DNA from 3 places in the Pseudoduganella sp. R-32 genome. Region 1 is predicted to be linked to each of the others. Evidence: predicted binding sites of a transcription regulator. Region 1 holds the regulator's gene; each other region holds the start of a gene.
What was found. The regulator NrdR, encoded in region 1, represses ribonucleotide reductase genes. The targets are predictions, from matches to a motif close to CACNANATNTNGTG.
Positions count from the first base shown of each region.

Region 2: the regulator NrdR is predicted to act here: its motif matches at 2,698-2,711, upstream of ACN9MU_RS28115 (ribonucleoside-diphosphate reductase subunit alpha).
Region 3: the regulator NrdR is predicted to act here: its motif matches at 3,324-3,337, upstream of ACN9MU_RS26535 (ribonucleoside triphosphate reductase).

Region 1 is NZ_CP183987.1:2,630,668-2,636,208, reverse strand. It holds gene ACN9MU_RS12090 (GspH/FimT family pseudopilin) at 1-429, opposite strand, end outside; gene ACN9MU_RS12085 (type IV pilin protein) at 357-800, opposite strand; gene ACN9MU_RS12080 (pilus assembly PilX family protein) at 797-1,369, opposite strand; gene ACN9MU_RS12075 (PilW family protein) at 1,380-2,255, opposite strand; gene pilV (type IV pilus modification protein PilV) at 2,252-2,875, opposite strand; gene nrdR (transcriptional regulator NrdR) at 2,936-3,409, opposite strand; gene glyA (serine hydroxymethyltransferase) at 3,488-4,732, opposite strand; ZMP/ZTP riboswitch at 4,814-4,924, opposite strand; gene ACN9MU_RS12055 (SDR family NAD(P)-dependent oxidoreductase) at 5,139-5,541, shown strand, end outside.
Region 2 is NZ_CP183987.1:6,145,219-6,150,759, reverse strand. It holds gene ACN9MU_RS28125 (ATP-binding protein) at 1-890, shown strand, start outside; gene ACN9MU_RS28120 (sigma-54-dependent transcriptional regulator) at 887-2,407, shown strand; gene ACN9MU_RS28115 (ribonucleoside-diphosphate reductase subunit alpha) at 2,745-5,541, shown strand, end outside.
Region 3 is NZ_CP183987.1:5,795,770-5,801,310, reverse strand. It holds gene ACN9MU_RS26555 (HD-GYP domain-containing protein) at 1-226, shown strand, start outside; gene ACN9MU_RS26550 (CHASE domain-containing protein) at 304-2,619, shown strand; gene ACN9MU_RS26545 (hypothetical protein) at 2,637-2,879, opposite strand; gene ACN9MU_RS26540 (low molecular weight protein tyrosine phosphatase family protein) at 2,887-3,210, opposite strand; gene ACN9MU_RS26535 (ribonucleoside triphosphate reductase) at 3,348-5,069, shown strand; gene nrdD (anaerobic ribonucleoside-triphosphate reductase) at 5,080-5,253, shown strand; gene ACN9MU_RS26525 (anaerobic ribonucleoside-triphosphate reductase activating protein) at 5,213-5,541, shown strand, end outside.

The DNA.
Region 1 (5,541 bases):
GAACCTGGCCCTTACCTGCAGGCGCTCGGGCGCGGCTCTGTGGCGGGACAGGATTGCCTCTCCTTCGTCCAGGCTGCGGTTGGCGTTGGCGTCGATGACAATCAGCCAACCTTGCTGCCAATTGCCGCTTTCGGCCAGCAGGGTGACCACGCGGCGGCGGGCGATGGCCTGGGCACGGGTGTCGTTGATTGCCGCCAGCAGGTCGGCCGAAGTGGTGCGCAGCTGGCGTCCGGCAAGCATATTGCTCAGGTTCGGCAGCGCGGTGGCAAACAGGATGGAGAGGATGGCAAGGACGATCATCAGCTCCAGCAGCGTAAAGCCGGGACGCCTTCCCGCTTGCTGGCGCGTCGCCCACTTCAGCGCCAGCAGCTGCGGGAAGGCCCGGTGGCGAGATGAAGCCCGCTGCTGGTGAGTATGAGGCGTTCGCATTGCGGGTCCCTGAATCGGCTGTCGACATTGGGCGTGCCGGGCGTGGCCACAAGCTGGATGCAGTCGCGGATTTGCTGGCCATCGCAGGCCTTGCCTTCCAGCTCATAAGCACTGGTCCTGGCGTTCCGGCCCGACCACCAGCGGAAGTCGCTCGCGGTATTCGCCGAAAACGCGGCGTAGCTGTTAAACCGCGTGAAGTGGCGCTCCTGCTGCTGCATCAGCTCTTGCAGTGCGGCCTGCGCTTCGCTGCGGCGCATGCGGATGACAGCTTCGCTCCAGACCGGTATTGCTACGGCCGAGAGAATGCCGATGATGATCAGGGTGGTCAGCATACCGAGCAAGGTGCCGCCGGCGGATGGGCGCGCGGTCATTGTTCTTCCTCGCGGCTGGCGGCATCGTGCAGCGCCTGCCAATCCATGATTTCACGCCAGCTGTGGCGTCGCACCGGTACCGGGGGCGTGTAGCTGGCCTGCATCACGGTCTCGGCGCCGGGGCGCGTGCCGAAGCCGATTACCGTCACGCGGTAATAGTGGGACGGAGGCGCTCCGGCTGGCGTGTACGCGACGCGCTCCACGAGGTAGCGCGGGCGTCGAAATGGCAGCACGCCCTGCCCTGTCTCCATTGCGGCGCCGGTCAGCGCGCCGTATTCCGTACCTCCGATACCTGCAAGGTCAACGGTTTGCCAGGCGGGAGCCGCGCTCCCGGGCTGCGCCAGCGTGGCGGGCACGTCGAGCGGCTGGCCAAGGCCGGCATTGATATCGCGTTCTGCATCCATCAATCCATCCTCCGCAGACTGGAAGGCAAGCAGGCGGTCCCGTTCAGCGCGGGCGGCCTTCTCGCCCAGCATCGCCATTTGTGCGGCCGATGCGCCGATCGTCAGGGCGGCGAACAGCAACAGCATCGTTACCGGAAGAGTGACGCCACGCTGGTATTCATGCATGGTGCTCTCCTTAATGGTTGCGCAAGGCGACCGTCGCCGTGAACAGCCGGCGCGCGCGACGCTGCATCGGCTGCGGCAAACCGGCTTCGTCGATACGTGCGCCCGGGTCAAGGCCCGGCAGCAAATCGTAGCTGCCAAGCCGGCCGCCCGCACGCGAACCGCGCTCACCGTGCAGCAGCAAGGCAATGCGAACGCTGGTGACGCGGCGCCAATGAGGACGCAGCGCACGCTCGGATACGGGAAGCGCGGCATCGAGGGCATCGATGCCGCTGGCGGTCATGTAAAGGTTGGGGATGTTGTCGCGCGGGCTGTCCATATCGACGCCATACAGTACGTGGAAGGCATCCACCCCACGCACCACGGCGTCCGCGCCCCAACCGTTTTCACCCCTGTATTTGCAGCGAAGTTCGGCAACGCCGTCTCCAGCTTGGGCGATGTAGAAGATGCTCCAGGCCCATTCGCCCGGGTCGGCCGGGAAACCGGCGCAATTGAGCATGGCGCCACCGCCCTCCGCGCCGGCGATTGCTGCAGGTGCATAGCGAATGGCGAGTGCATCGCTGCCGTTGACAGCTGGCAGCGCTGGGCCGAGGCCGTCGGCGTTGGTTGCCACACTTGCGGCGTCGCGGCCTTCGATGGCCAGGGGCGACGTTGGCGCGGCGGCGACCTCCGCGCCTGGCTCGCCGGGATAGCCCGCCTGCCGCAGGGATTGGCCGATGATTGCCAGTGCGAAGCGGCCACTATCGTCAATGCGGGTATTGGCGCCGTTATGCAGGAAGTCGCTATCGGACGCGTGCAGGAGGGAGGCGGCCGCCAACGCTACCAACAGGCTGAGCGCCATCGCGACGAGGACTTCGGCCATGGCCAGGCCATGCTGGCGTGCTGTCATTGCATGTCTCCTGCGGCTGGCGGATCAACCGGATCGTTTGGAGCCGGCTGGGCGGGCGCCGCTGGCGGTGGGCCGGGCAAGGGTGGCGGATCGGCCAGCGCGATGGGCAAAGCAACGCCTGGAACGGTGGCCAAACCGGCAGCAGCCCCATCTGGCCGCCGGAAGCGCCAGCCTATCTTGATGACGACGGGCGCATCGGCGCCACCGGAGCATGGCCATTGCAACTGGCCGCCCGGCGCCGTGTCGGCGTCGCGGCAGATGACGGCGCGGGCTTGCGGCAGCACAGCCGCAAGGTGACGGCGGAACTCTTCCAGCTCTTGCCGCGCCATGGCGCCGGAATCGCAGGGCGCGCCGGCACAGGAAGCCGGTGCGCCGGAAACGCCGCTGGCATCGCTGGCGTCGAATTCGAATCCCAGGTAAGCGGAGGACTGCGCGGCGTTCGCGCGGATGTGGTCAGCAAGCGTGGCGGCAGCCTGCAGGGCTTCGGTCTGCAGGCTCGACTCCTGTCGAGTGCGCATGGCGTGGGCCTGCATCGCCAGCGCGCCGACCAGGCCGACGGCGAGCAGCAGCACGGCAACCAACACTTCCACCATGGTGAACCCAGCAAATGGACGATGCATGGCACAGCCCTCCCCTGCTGATCAAATTAGTCAGCAGAGGACTCGCGGGTTTGAGAAATATCAAGCCTTGGGAGAGAGCTCTTGACCGTCACCAACTTCTTCGATCGCGTCCTGGAATTCGGCCAGGTCTTCGAAGTTCTTGTAGACGGATGCGAAGCGGATATACGCCACTTTGTCCAGGCGCTTGAGCTCGGCCATGACGAGTTCGCCGACGAAGACCGAATCGACTTCACGCTGGCCGCTGGTCAGCAGCTTTTCTTCGATCGAGGAAACCGCCTTGTCAACGGACTCGGCGGCAACAGGGCGCTTGCGCAAGGCCAGCATCAGGCTGGCGCGCAGCTTGTCGGCCGAATACTCGGTGCGGCTGCCGTTCTTCTTGACCACATAAGGCATGGTCAGTTCGATCCGCTCCCAGGTGGTGAAGCGCTTGTCGCAGTTCACGCAGCGCCGGCGCCGCTTGATGGCGTCCCCTTCCTCCGACACGCGGGTGTCGAGGACCTGGATATCATCGTGCTGGCAGAACGGGCATTTCATGGATTGAGCGTCTCTTATTATTGAATGAAAAAGCGCCGGACCTTACGATCCGGCGCCTCGATAGTACCAACCGCTTGCTTAGGCGTAAACAGGGAATTTGTCAGCCAGCACCTTCACAGCGGCTTTCACGCGCTCGATGGTTGCTGCATCGTGCGGGTTATCCAGCACGTCGGCGATCAGGTTGCCCACTTCTTCCGCTTCGGCTTCCTTGAAACCGCGGGTGGTGAAGGCTGGCGAACCCAGGCGGATGCCCGAAGTCACGAATGGCTTCTGCGGGTCGTTCGGGATGCCGTTCTTGTTGCAGGTCATGTGCGCCTGGCCCAGGATCGCTTCCGCTTCCTTGCCGGTCAGGTTCTTGGCGCGCAGGTCGACCAGGAACACGTGCGACTCGGTGCCGCCGGAAACGATGCGCAGGCCGCGCTTGATCAGGGTCTTGGCCAGCACGTCGGCGTTCTTCACCACTTGCTGCTGGTAGGCCTTGAATTCAGGGGACAGGGCTTCCTTGAAGGCCACTGCCTTGCCGGCGATCACGTGCATCAGCGGGCCGCCCTGGATGCCAGGGAAGATCGCGGAGTTGATGATCTTTTCGTGTTCGGCTTTCATCAGGATGATGCCGCCACGTGGGCCGCGCAGGGACTTGTGGGTGGTGGAGGTCACGAAGTCGGCGTGCGGAACCGGGTTCGGATACAGGCCAGCGGCGATCAGGCCGGCGTAGTGGGCCATGTCGACCATGAAGTAGGCGCCAACGGCCTTGGCGACTTTGGCGAAGCGCTCGAAGTCGATCTTCTTGGAGAAGGCGGACGCGCCGGCGATGATCAGCTTAGGCTTGTGTTCCTTGGCCAGGGCTTCCATTGCGTCGTAGTCGATGTCTTCTTCAGCGGTCAGGCCGTAGGAAACGACGTTGAACCATTTGCCGGACATGTTCAGCGCCATGCCGTGGGTCAGGTGGCCGCCTTCCGCCAGCGACATGCCCATGATGGTGTCGCCTGGTTTCAGGACAGCGAAGAACACGCCCTGGTTAGCCTGGGAACCGGAGTTAGGCTGCACGTTGGCTGCTTCGGCGCCGAACAGCTGCTTCACGCGGTCGATTGCCAGTTGCTCGACGACGTCCACGTACTCGCAGCCACCGTAGTAGCGCTTGCCAGGATAGCCTTCGGCGTATTTATTGGTGAGCTGCGAGCCCTGGGCTTCCATTACGGCTGGCGAGGTGTAGTTCTCAGAAGCGATCAGCTCGATGTGGTCGTGCTGGCGCTTGTTCTCGTTCTGGATAGCGGCAAACAGCTCCGCGTCAACGTTGGCGAGGGTGTGATCTTTTGCGAACATGAAATTACTCCAGTTTTTAAGGCAGATTGGATCGAATCGGGAGCCAAAAAGTGACAGGGCAGCCGAAACGCACGTTTCCATCGTGGCTGCCCAGGCGAACGGCTGTTTGAGATCTCACGTTCCCCGGTGGTTGCCCACCTCTCACCAGCAGCGCAAGCGCCAGCTAGTTTTTCGCCAGTTACGTGAGACAGTAATGGAGCCAAGATTGTAGATTAAGTGGCCAGATCCGGCAATCGTTTGGCCGGATTCGGCGGATTTCGGGGGTTATTCGGCCTAAAACCGGTAAACCGGTGCCTGACCCGCAGGGTCAGGCACCCTCTGCGCACAGGGGTCTGACCCTGCGGGTCTGACCCCGCCTTACCGGTTTGGCGTTAGAATCCCCCAAGTTAACATTGGGAGTTCGACCATGATCGTGTTAGTTACCGGCGCAACCGCTGGTTTTGGCGCCGCGATGGCGCGTGTTTTCGTGAAGAACGGCCACAAGGCCATCGCCGCCGGCCGCCGCGCCGAGCGCCTGGAAGCCCTGGCCGCCGAACTCGGCCCGAACCTGCTGCCGGTCAAGCTCGACGTCACCGACAAAGGCGCGATCCACGCAGCCCTGGCGTCCCTGCCCGCCGACTGGAAGGAAGTCGACGTCCTGATTAATAACGCCGGCCTCGCCCTCGGCATCAAAGGCGCCCACGAAGCCGACCTGGAAGACTGGGAAACCATGATTGCCACCAACTGCACCGGCCTGGTCACCATCACCCGCGCCCTGCTGCCAGGCATGGTCGAGCGCGGCCGCGGCACCATCATCAACCTCGGCTCCG
Region 2 (5,541 bases), 3.4 Mb from region 1:
ATCAGGCCAGCGCCTTCATCACCGTCAAGCCGTTCGAGGACCCCCGGAAGGAAGACATGACGGCTGCCTGGAATTCGCGGCGCGACGTGGCGCTGCACCTGAAACTGCGTTTCGCCGCCGCCGATACCAACGGCCTGGACGTGGAGCGCAACGTGATCTTCCTGGAAGACGTGACCAGCATCGAGGAAAAGGCGCAGCAGCTCAAGCTGGCCTCGATGGGCCGCCTGACCGCCAGTATCGCGCACGAGGTGCGCAATCCGCTGTCGGCCATCGGCCACGCCAATTCGCTGCTGGAAGAGGATTTGCACGCGCCCGTGCACAAGCGCCTGCTGAAGATCATCGCCGACAATGTGGCACGCGTGAACCGCATGGTGGAAGACATCCTGCAACTGTCGCGCAAGGCGCAAAACCACCATGAGCCGATGGAGCTGGAAAGCTTCCTCAATGACTTGAAGGCGGAATTCGACGAAACCCATAAGCTGGACAGCAAGATCGTCTGCCTGGGCGGCATGCGCCAGGTGGTGGTGCGCTTCGATCCGCTGCACCTGCGCGAAGTGCTGATCAACCTGCTCAACAACGCGGTGCGCTACGCCAGCGGCACGCCGGCCAGCATCCGCGTCTTCATCGTGCAGGTGGCCGGCCGGCCGCTGGAACTGCACGTGCAGGACGATGGCCCCGGCATTTCGCCGCAGGTGCGGGCCCACCTGTTCGAGCCGTTTTATACTACGTCGAGCAAAGGCACGGGCCTGGGGCTGTATCTGGCGCGTGAATTGTGCTCGAATAACGAAGCCATGCTGGACTACGAACACCGCTTCGAAGCCAGCGTGACAGAGGGCGGTGCGCGCAAATCGAGCGGCCGTTTTGTGATTACATTTGCGAAAAACACATGACTTCTCCACGTGTCCTGGTCGTCGACGATGAAGCCGACCTGCGCGAACTACTGGAAATTACCCTGCTGAAGATGGGGCTGGACGTGGACAGCACCGAAACACTTCAGCAAGCACGCCAGCTGTTTGCCGAAAAAGACTTCCAACTGGTGCTGACCGACATGCGCTTGCCCGACGGCCTTGGGCTGGACCTGGTGCGCGAGGTGGCGGCCAGCGGCAAGAATATCCCGATTGCAGTCGTGACGGCCTTCGGCAGTGCCGAAAATGCCGTGGTGGCGCTGAAGGCGGGCGCCTTTGACTATGTGAGCAAGCCGGTGCAGCTGGAGCAGTTGCGCGTGCTGGTGCAGTCGGCGTTGAAGCTGAGCGACAGCGCCCCGGCTGCCGCCCGGGCGCGCGGACAGGCGCAAGGCAGGCTGCGCGGCAGTTCGGCTGCGATCCAGGCCCTGCGCGCCCAGATTGCCCGGCTGGCGCGCTCGATGGCGCCGATTGCCATCAGTGGCGAGTCGGGCAGCGGCAAGGAGCTGGCGGCGCGCGAAATCCACGCCCAGAGCTCGCGCGCGGACAAGCCGTTCATCGCCGTCAACTGCGGCGCCATCCCGGAAGCCCTGATGGAGGCCGAGTTCTTCGGCTACCGCAAGGGCGCGTTCACCGGCGCTTCCGACGAGCGCGACGGCTTCTTCCAGGCTGCCAACGGCGGTACCCTGATGCTGGACGAGGTGGCCGACCTGCCGCTGGCCATGCAGGTCAAGCTGCTGCGCGCGATCCAGGAACGGCGCGTGCGCAAGATCGGCGCCACGGCCGAGGAGCCGGTCGACGTGCGCATCATTTCAGCCACCCACAAGAATCTGGAAAAGCTGGTGGAGGACGGCCTGTTCCGGCAGGACTTGTTCTATCGCCTGAACGTGATCGAACTGCGCCTGGCGCCCTTGCGCGAGCGGCTTGACGACCTGGACGAACTGGTCGAAGCCATCCTGGCGCGGCTGGGGAGCTTTGAGCAAAAGGTGGTGCTGGCGCCCGGCGTGCTGGACGTCTTGAAAGGCTACTCCTTCCCGGGCAATGTGCGGGAGCTGGAGAATATCCTGGAACGCGCGCTGGCATTTTCCAATGATGGCGTGATCTCGGCGGAAGACCTGGCGCTGAAAGGCGGTTCGCTGCCGGCGCCAGTGCCAAGCCCTGCGCCCGTGGCCGCGCCAGCCGCTCCTGCCAGCCCGGAGCCCAGCCAGGCTGCCGCCCAGCCGGCCAGCCCGGCCGCCACGCCAGCGCCGGTGGCAAGCTTGCCGGCCGAAGCCCCTGCAGGGGCGGCCGCAGCAGGCGGCGCGCCGGCCATGCCGCAGCTGCCGGCGTTCAATGTCCAGGCAAGCAGCCTGCCGGCCTACCTGGAAGCGGTCGAGCGCGACATCATCACGCGTGTCCTGGCCCAGGCCAACTACAACCGCACCCAGGCCGCCCAGCTGCTGGGCATCAGCTACCGCCAGCTTCGCTACCAGATGCAGAAGCTGAACATCCAGGACCCAGGCTAGCAGTTCGCGGCGGCGGGGCGCCCGCCGCCCGATTGGTCTATAATCCCGGTCCGCCGCGAAAATCCCCTTGATTGATGTAGCGTTTTCGCCAACGCACAACCGTGTGCTGCGCCGCAACATTGCTTATTAAATCAGCACGCAAAAAACTGTGTTAGTGCTCGCTCACCGCCGATCGCCTGTAGCGATGGGGGATATCAAAAGTCAATAAGAAAACGTGGTCTAAACGAAAAAATTTCACCTTGTACGATCCGAATCACGTCACTACAATTAGTGGACAGAATTCGATGGTCCACTAGATATAGTGGCCATTAACAAATACTGAATACGCGGAGCATAAATGCAATCTACTCAAGATATTTCCACCACTCAGGCGCCTCAAGTGCCTGTTTCCGCTGGCGAAACCGCTGGCGGCGTCGCTGTTTCCGCTAGCCAAATGGCCGACTACCGCATCATCCGCCGCAACGGCGCCGTGGTCGCTTTCGAGCCATCCAAGATCGCCGTGGCAATGACCAAGGCCTTCCTGGCAGTAAACGGCGGCCAGGGTGCGGCTTCCGCCCGCATCCGCGAACTGGTGGAAGAATTGACCAAGAACGTGGTGAGCGCCCTGATGCGCCGCCAGCCAGCCGGCGGCACCTTCCATATCGAAGACGTGCAAGACCAGGTTGAACTGGCCCTGATGCGCTCCGGCGAACACGACGTGGCACGCTCCTACGTGCTGTACCGCGCCAAGCACATGGAAGAACGCCGCCTGAAGAAAGAGGCAGCCGGCGCCACCGCGACCGCTGAGCCGCAGATCAACGTCACCGAGAACGGCGTATCCCGTCCGCTGGTGATGCAGGAAGTGCGCGACCTGATCGGCGCCGCCTGCAAGGGCCTGGAAAAGCACGTCGATGCCGACGCCATCCTGGCCGAAACCGTGAAGAACCTGTACGACGGCGTGCCGGTCGAAGAACTGCACAAGTCCGCCATCTTGGCCGCCCGCGCGCTGATGGAAAAAGACCCGGCCTACTCCCAGGTGACCGCCCGCATCCTGCTGCACACCATCCGCAAGGAAGTGTTCGGCAAGGAAGTTCCGCAAGCCGGCGCCGCTGCCGCCTACATCGAATACTTCCCGCAGTACATCGCCAAGGGCATCGCCGCTGAACTGCTGAACGAAGAACTGGGCAAGTTCGACCTGGCCAAGCTGGCCAAGGCCCTGGTGGCCGACCGCGACCTGCAGTTCGGCTACATCGGCCTGCAAACCCTGTACGACCGCTACTTCCTGCACGTGCGCGATGTGCGCATCGAAATGCCGCAGGCCTTCTACATGCGCGTCGCCATGGGCCTGGCCCTGAACGAAACCGACCGCGAAGCGCGCGCCATCGAGTTCTACAACCTGCTGTCGACCTTCGACTTCATGTCGTCGACCCCGACCCTGTTCAACTCCGGCACCCAGCGTTCGCAGCTGTCCTCCTGCTACCTGACCACCGTGTCCGACGACCTGGAAGGCATCTACGACGCCATCAAGGAAAACGCACTGCTGGCCAAGTTCGCCGGCGGCCTGGGCAACGACTGGACCCCGGTGCGTGCACTGGGCGCCCACATCAAGGGCACCAACGGCAAGTCGCAAGGCGTGGTGCCGTTCCTGAAAGTGGTGAACGACACCGCCGTGGCAGTGAACCAGGGCGGCAAGCGCAAAGGCGCCGTCTGCGCCTACCTGGAAACCTGGCACATGGACATCGAGGAATTCCTCGACCTGCGCAAGAACACCGGCGACGACCGCCGCCGCACCCACGACATGAACACCGCGAACTGGATTCCGGACATGTTCATGAAGCGCGTGATGGAAAAGGGCACCTGGACCCTGTTCTCGCCATCCGACGTGCCTGACCTGCACGACAAGTTCGGCAAGGAATTCGAAGAAGCCTACCTGGGCTACGAAGCCAAGGCAGCCAACGGCGAACTGCGCCTGTTCAAGAAGATCGAAGCGCTGGACCTGTGGCGCAAGATGCTGTCCATGCTGTTCGAAACCGGCCACCCATGGATCACTTTCAAGGATCCGTGCAACATCCGTTCGCCGCAGCAGCACGTGGGCGTGGTGCACTCGTCGAACCTGTGCACAGAGATCACCCTGAACACCAATGACGACGAAATTGCCGTCTGCAACCTGGGTTCCGTCAACCTGCCGGCCCACATGAAAGAGGGCAAGATCGACCACGTCAAGCTGCAGAAGACCATCCGCACCGCGATGCGCATGCTGGACAACGTGATCGACATCAACTACTACGCAGTTGAGAAAGCACGCAACGCCAATATGCGCCACCGTCCGGTCGGCCTGGGCGTGATGGGCTTCCAGGACTGCCTGCACATGATGCGCGTGCCATACGCCTCGATGGAAGCGGTGAGCTTCGCCGATACCTCGATGGAAGCCGTGTGCTACTACGCCTACCTGGCTTCGACCGAGCTGGCGGAAGAGCGCGGCCGTTACGAGTCGTACGAAGGCTCCCTGTGGTCGCGTGGCATCCTGCCGCAAGACTCGGTGCGCCTGCTGGCGGAACAGCGCGGCGGCTACCTGGAACAGGACCTGTCGTCCGCGATGGACTGGACCCCGGTGCGTGAACGCATCGCCAAGTTCGGCATGCGCAACTCGAACTGCGTGGCGATCGCCCCGACCGCAACCATTTCGAACATCATCGGCGTGTCGGCTTGCATCGAACCGACCTTCCAGAACCTGTACGTGAAGTCCAACCTGTCCGGCGAATTCACCGAGATCAACGCCTACCTGGTGCGCGACCTGAAGGCACGCGACCTGTGGGACGAAGTGATGATCGCCGACCTGAAGTACTTCGACGGCTCGCTGAGCAAGATCGACCGCGCTCCGCAAGACCTGCGCGACATCTACGCCACCGCGTTCGAAGTGTCGCCAACCTGGCTGGTGGAAGCAGCATCGCGCCGCCAGAAGTGGATCGACCAGGCACAGTCGCTGAACATCTACATGGCAGGCGCTTCCGGCAAGAAACTGGACGAAACCTACAAGCTGGCCTGGCTGCGCGGCCTGAAGACCACCTACTACCTGCGCACCATTGCAGCGTCGCACATGGAGAAATCCACCACCCGCACCGGCGCCCTGAACGCCGTGTCCGCGAACGTGCCGG
Region 3 (5,541 bases), 3.2 Mb from region 1:
TGGCGATGCCATTCCGGTAGCGGCGCGCCTGGTCGCGGTGGCCGATGTCTATGATGCGCTGGTATCCGAGCGCGTATACCGTCCGGCCTTTACCCACGAAACTGCCATCGAACTGATCCGCCAGGGCAGCGGCGAGCAATTCGACCCGGATGTGGTCGATGCGCTGCTGGCCGCCGAGGAACAGGTCAGGGAAATTGCGCTGCGATACCAGGATGCGACAGGGTAACAACGGCTGACCGTTTCCCTGGCGTATGAGGGATTTCACTATGCTATAGTCGTCTCCATAGTCCCGTCGGAGCAAGCATGCGCATACACGGATACCTGGCCTTTATTGTCGGTATTTGCGTTACCGTGTGGGTCTGCATGTTCGTGATGAATGTGCAGGACCGCCAGACCAATGAAGCCTTCCAGCGCGACACGCAAAAAATTGCGCGCGACACCCAGCTTCGCTTGCAAACCTACTTCGACATGCTGCTTAGCATTAAGGGCGTGTTCGCGGTGAAGGACGATGTCTCGCGCGTGGAATTCAGCCGCTATGTGCGCGAGCTGGACCTCAAGCGCCGCTATCCCGGCTTCCAGGCCATCCAGTTCGTGCGGCGCGTGCCATCCAGCCAACTGGATGCCTATGCGGTACGCATCCGTGCTGATGACAGCCTGCAAAGCGGCGGCTATCCCGACTACAAGGTGCATCCGGCTTCGGTGCGGCAGGAGCACTTCCTGATCGAATACAACGAGCCGATGAGGGGCAATGAAAACGCCTTCGGCCTGGACCTGGCCGCACTGCCTCCGCATTACAAGGCCCTGCAGCTGGGCAAGGCCACCGGCCGCGTGGTGGCCACCGAACGCATCACCCTGGTGCAGGACGCCAGCGGCCAGCCCGGCTTCGTTGCGCGCGCACCGATCTACCGCCGTGGCGCCTCGCTGTTGACGGAGCAGGAGCGCGACGCAGCGCTGGTGGGCTTTGTCGCCATTGTTTTCCGTGTCAACGACCTGATGTCGGAAACGATCGACAGTCCGATGCTGCAGCACCTTTATGTCAGCATCAACGATGCGGGCTACATCAACGACGGCGGCAAGATGCCGGCCACGGTCGACAACCTGATGTTCAACAGCTTCGGCAAGCTAGGTTCGGGCGAGCGCATGCCGGCGCTGCCAGGCCTGACCAGCAACATCCCTCTCGATGTCGGCGAGCGGCGCTGGATCATGAAATTCGAAGGCCATGCGAGCGAGCGTTATAGCCGCGACTTGAGGCTGATCACGGTGATCGGCCTGGCCGGCTTTATCATCAGTGCCCTGATCGGCGCGCAGATCATGACATTGCAGCGGCGCCGCGCGCTGGCGCAAAAGCTGCGCGTCACTGCCGACGAATTGCGTGCGTTGCAGGATAGCGCCATTGTCGGCATCGGCTTGTTCGCCAACGGGCTGATCGTGCGCTGCAACCGAGGGCTGGAAGAGATGATGGGTTACCAGCCGGGCCAGTTGGCGGGCCGCTCCTGCAATATGCTGACGGGCGGGCTGAGCGATCCCTTTGCCTGCGTGGCCGATGGCACGCCGATGCATTTCGAGCTGGAGCTGGCCAGCTCCAGCGGCCGGCGCCTGTGGTGCATGGTGAACGGACGCATGCTGGACGAGAATGAGCCGCGCAAAGGCTGCGTCTGGGTCATTATCGATATCACGGAGCGCAAGCAGACCGAGGCAGCGCTGGTCGACACCAAGCATGGCCTGGAGCGCAGCCTGAATGAGCTGGCACTGCAAAAGTCTAACGTGGAAATGGCGCACAAGGATCTGTCGGCCGTGCTGCTGACGTTGAAACAGGCGCAGGCCAACCTGATCACGTCCGAGAAAATGGCATCGCTGGGCGCGCTGGTAGCAGGCATTGCGCACGAACTGAATACGCCGATCGGCAACAGCCTGCTGACCGCGACGGCCTTGAGCGACATGTGCAAGGAGTTTGAGCGCCAGCTCTCCGAGGGCGGCATCAAGCGCTCGGCCCTCGATACGCATCTGAAGGATGCGCGTATGGCGTGCTCGATCATCACCAACTCCCTGACGCGGGCGGCTGACCTGATCCACTCCTTCAAGCAGGTGGCGGTCGACCAGACCTCCGACAAACGGCGTTCGTTCAACCTGCATGGCGTGGTGCACGACACGCTGGCGACTTATTCCGCCCAGCTGCGCCGTGCCAACTGCGAAGTGAAGGTGTGGATGCCGGAGACGCTCAACTTCATGTCCTACCCCGGCAGCGTGGGCCAGGTGCTGAGCAACCTGATCCAGAACGCCATCATGCATGCCTTCGAGGGCCGGGAGTCCGGGCATATCACCATCAGCGCCGTCGAGATGGACGAGGATAATGTCGAACTGCGCTTTGCCGATGACGGCAATGGCATGAGTGCACGCACGCTGCGCCAGGTGTACGATCCCTTCTTCACCACCAAGATGGGGCAGGGCGGGTCAGGGCTCGGCATGAACATCGTCTACAACCTCGTTACCGGCGTCTTGCGCGGGACCATCCACGTTGAATCCGAGCCTGGAAAAGGCACTACCGTGATCATGAACTTGCCGCGCCAGGTTCCCGCGAAGGAGGAACTGGCTGAAACCGACCTGCTTCATGCGCAGTAGTCGGGCAAAGCCAGAAGTCAGGTGCGCAAGCCTTCCAGGATTTTCAATGCAGCACGCTCCGCTTCGCCTTCGGCGGCATGCTGGTCCAGAAAGGTCTGGTCTGCCGACACGCGTCGCTTCGGATAGATATGGGTCATATGCATCGGGTTCGCGGAAGGGGCGAAGATGGAGACGTAGGCGCCCCATTGCTTCGTGCCTTCAAGTAGTTCGCCGGTGTACTCAATCTCGTAGTCATCAACGCTTTTGGTAGGCATCGTCATTTTAGGATCAGCGCAGGAACTTGCCGGCTTTGGCTTCGAGGAGCCGAACCAGTTCGGCCTGCATGTATTCGTAGTCGTCAGGAATGTCGAGGCAAATCACGCGCTTCCCGTTCAGGTGCGCCCTGAAATCGCGGGAGAGGCGGTTGCGGTGAGTCTTCTCCATCACGAAGATGATGTTGGCCCACGCGATCTGCTCGCTCGACAGGGGGACGTCGGCGTCATTGCCCAGGCCTGCGGAATCGGTCTCCACATCGGGCCAGCTCGCGAATACATGCTCCGCTGTCGGGCTGCGCAAGCGATTTTGCGTGCAGATGAAGAGTGCTCGTTTCATGGTATAGGCGAATTTTGCACGAATCTTATCAAATTTAAACCAGATCAAGGAAATCAAAAATCAGCGCCGTCAAGTCGCTGTTCACTACATTTAGTGTGTAATATCCATCGCAACACAACATCTAGTTTAAGAGAATAATGAACCCTGCCCGCAAGACTACCGTGGACGTCGAGTCCTCGATCAATGAATACCTCCAGCAGCTCGACTGGCGGGTGAACGCCAATGCCAACCAGGGCTATTCGCTGGGCGGCATGATCCTCAACATTTCCGGCAAGATGGTCGCCAACTACTGGCTCGACCACGTCTACCCGCGCACGGTCGGCGAAGCGCATCGCAATGCCGATATCCACATCCATGACCTCGACATGCTGGCCGGGTATTGCGCCGGCTGGTCGTTGCGCACGCTGCTGAACGAAGGCCTGAACGGCGTGCCGGGAAAGGTGGAATCGGCGCCGCCGAAGCACCTCTCCAGCGCCGCCGGCCAGATCGTGAACTTCCTTGGCACCTTGCAGAACGAATGGGCCGGCGCCCAGGCTTTCAGCTCCTTCGACACCTATATGGCGCCCTACGTCCGCAAGGATAGGCTGGGCTATGAACAGGTACTGCAGACCATGCAGGAACTGGTCTACAACCTGAACGTCCCCTCGCGCTGGGGCACGCAAACGCCTTTCACCAACCTCACTTTCGACTGGACCTGTCCGGAAGACTTGCAGGAGCAGGTGCCGGTGATCGCCGGCGAAGAGATGCCGTTTACCTATGGCGACCTGCAGGCAGAGATGGACATGATCAACCGCGCCTACATCGAAGTCATGATGCGCGGCGACGCCAAAGGCCGCGCCTTCACCTTCCCGATCCCGACCTACAACATCACGCCGGACTTCGACTGGCACAGCCCGAATGCCGACCTGCTATTCGAAATGACTGCCCGCTATGGCTTGCCTTACTTCCAGAACTTCGTGAACTCGGAACTCAAGCCGAACATGATCCGCTCCATGTGCTGCCGCCTGCAACTCGACCTGCGCGAACTGCTCAAGCGGGGCAACGGCCTGTTTGGCTCGGCCGAACAAACCGGCTCGCTGGGCGTGGTCACGTTGAACTGCGCCCGCCTTGGCTACCTGTATGCAGGCGACGAGGCGGCGCTGTTTGCACGCGTGGACGAACTGCTTGAACTGGGCAAGACCAGCCTGGAGATCAAGCGCCAGGTGATCCAGCGCCTGATGGATGGCGGCCTGTTCCCCTATACCAAGCGTTACCTCGGCACGCTGCGCAACCATTTCTCCACGCTTGGCGTGAATGGCATGAACGAAATGCTGCGCAACTTCAGCGGCGACACGGAAGACATCACCACCGAAGCCGGGGCCGCGCTGGCGATACGCCTGCTCGATCACATCCGCGCCCGCATGCTGGAGTTCCAGGAAGAGACAGGACATATGTACAACCTCGAGGCTACGCCGGCCGAAGGCACAACCTACCGCTTTGCCAAGGAGGACCGTGCCCGCATGCCGTCGATCCTGCAGGCAGGCACGCCGGAAATGCCTTACTACACCAACTCTTCGCAGCTCCCGGTGGGCTTCACCGATGACCCGTTCGAAGCGCTGGAGCGGCAGGACGAGCTGCAACGGAAATACACAGGCGGCACCGTGCTGCACCTGTACATGACCGAGCAGGTATCCAGCGCCGATGCCTGCCGCCACCTGGTGCAGCGCGCACTGACGCACTTCCGCCTGCCGTACATCACGGTGACGCCGACGTTCTCGATCTGTCCGAAACACGGCTACTTGAGCGGCAAGCACGAATTCTGTCCGAAATGCGATGAGGACATCCTTGCGCGCAAGACGCGCGAACTTTCACTTGACTAAGGAGATAGGCATGACCGCCAAGCAGCCAAACCAGGAAATCGCCCTCACCGACGCAGAGCGCCAGCCTTGCGAAATCTGGACGCGTGTAATGGGGTATCACCGCCCGTACTCGTCCTTCAACGTTGGCAAGAAGGGGGAATTCAATGAGCGCACTTATTTCGTCGAGCGCCGGAACAATGGCTGACAGGGAGCTCAAGGTCGGCGGCTACGCCAGGTTTACGTCGACCGACTATCCCGGCGAGCTGGCAGCCGTTGTGTTCGTCCAGGGCTGTCCCTGGCGCTGCGGGTACTGCCACAACCCGCACTTGCAGCCCAGGGACGTTGCGCCGGCGATCGCCTGGCGCGACATGCTCGCTTTTCTCGCCGGCAGGGCAGGGCTCCTTGACGCCGTGGTGTTTTCCGGCGGCGAGCCGACCCTCGATCCGGCGCTGGAAGACGCGATGCGCAGCGTGAAAGCGCTCGGCTTCAAGGT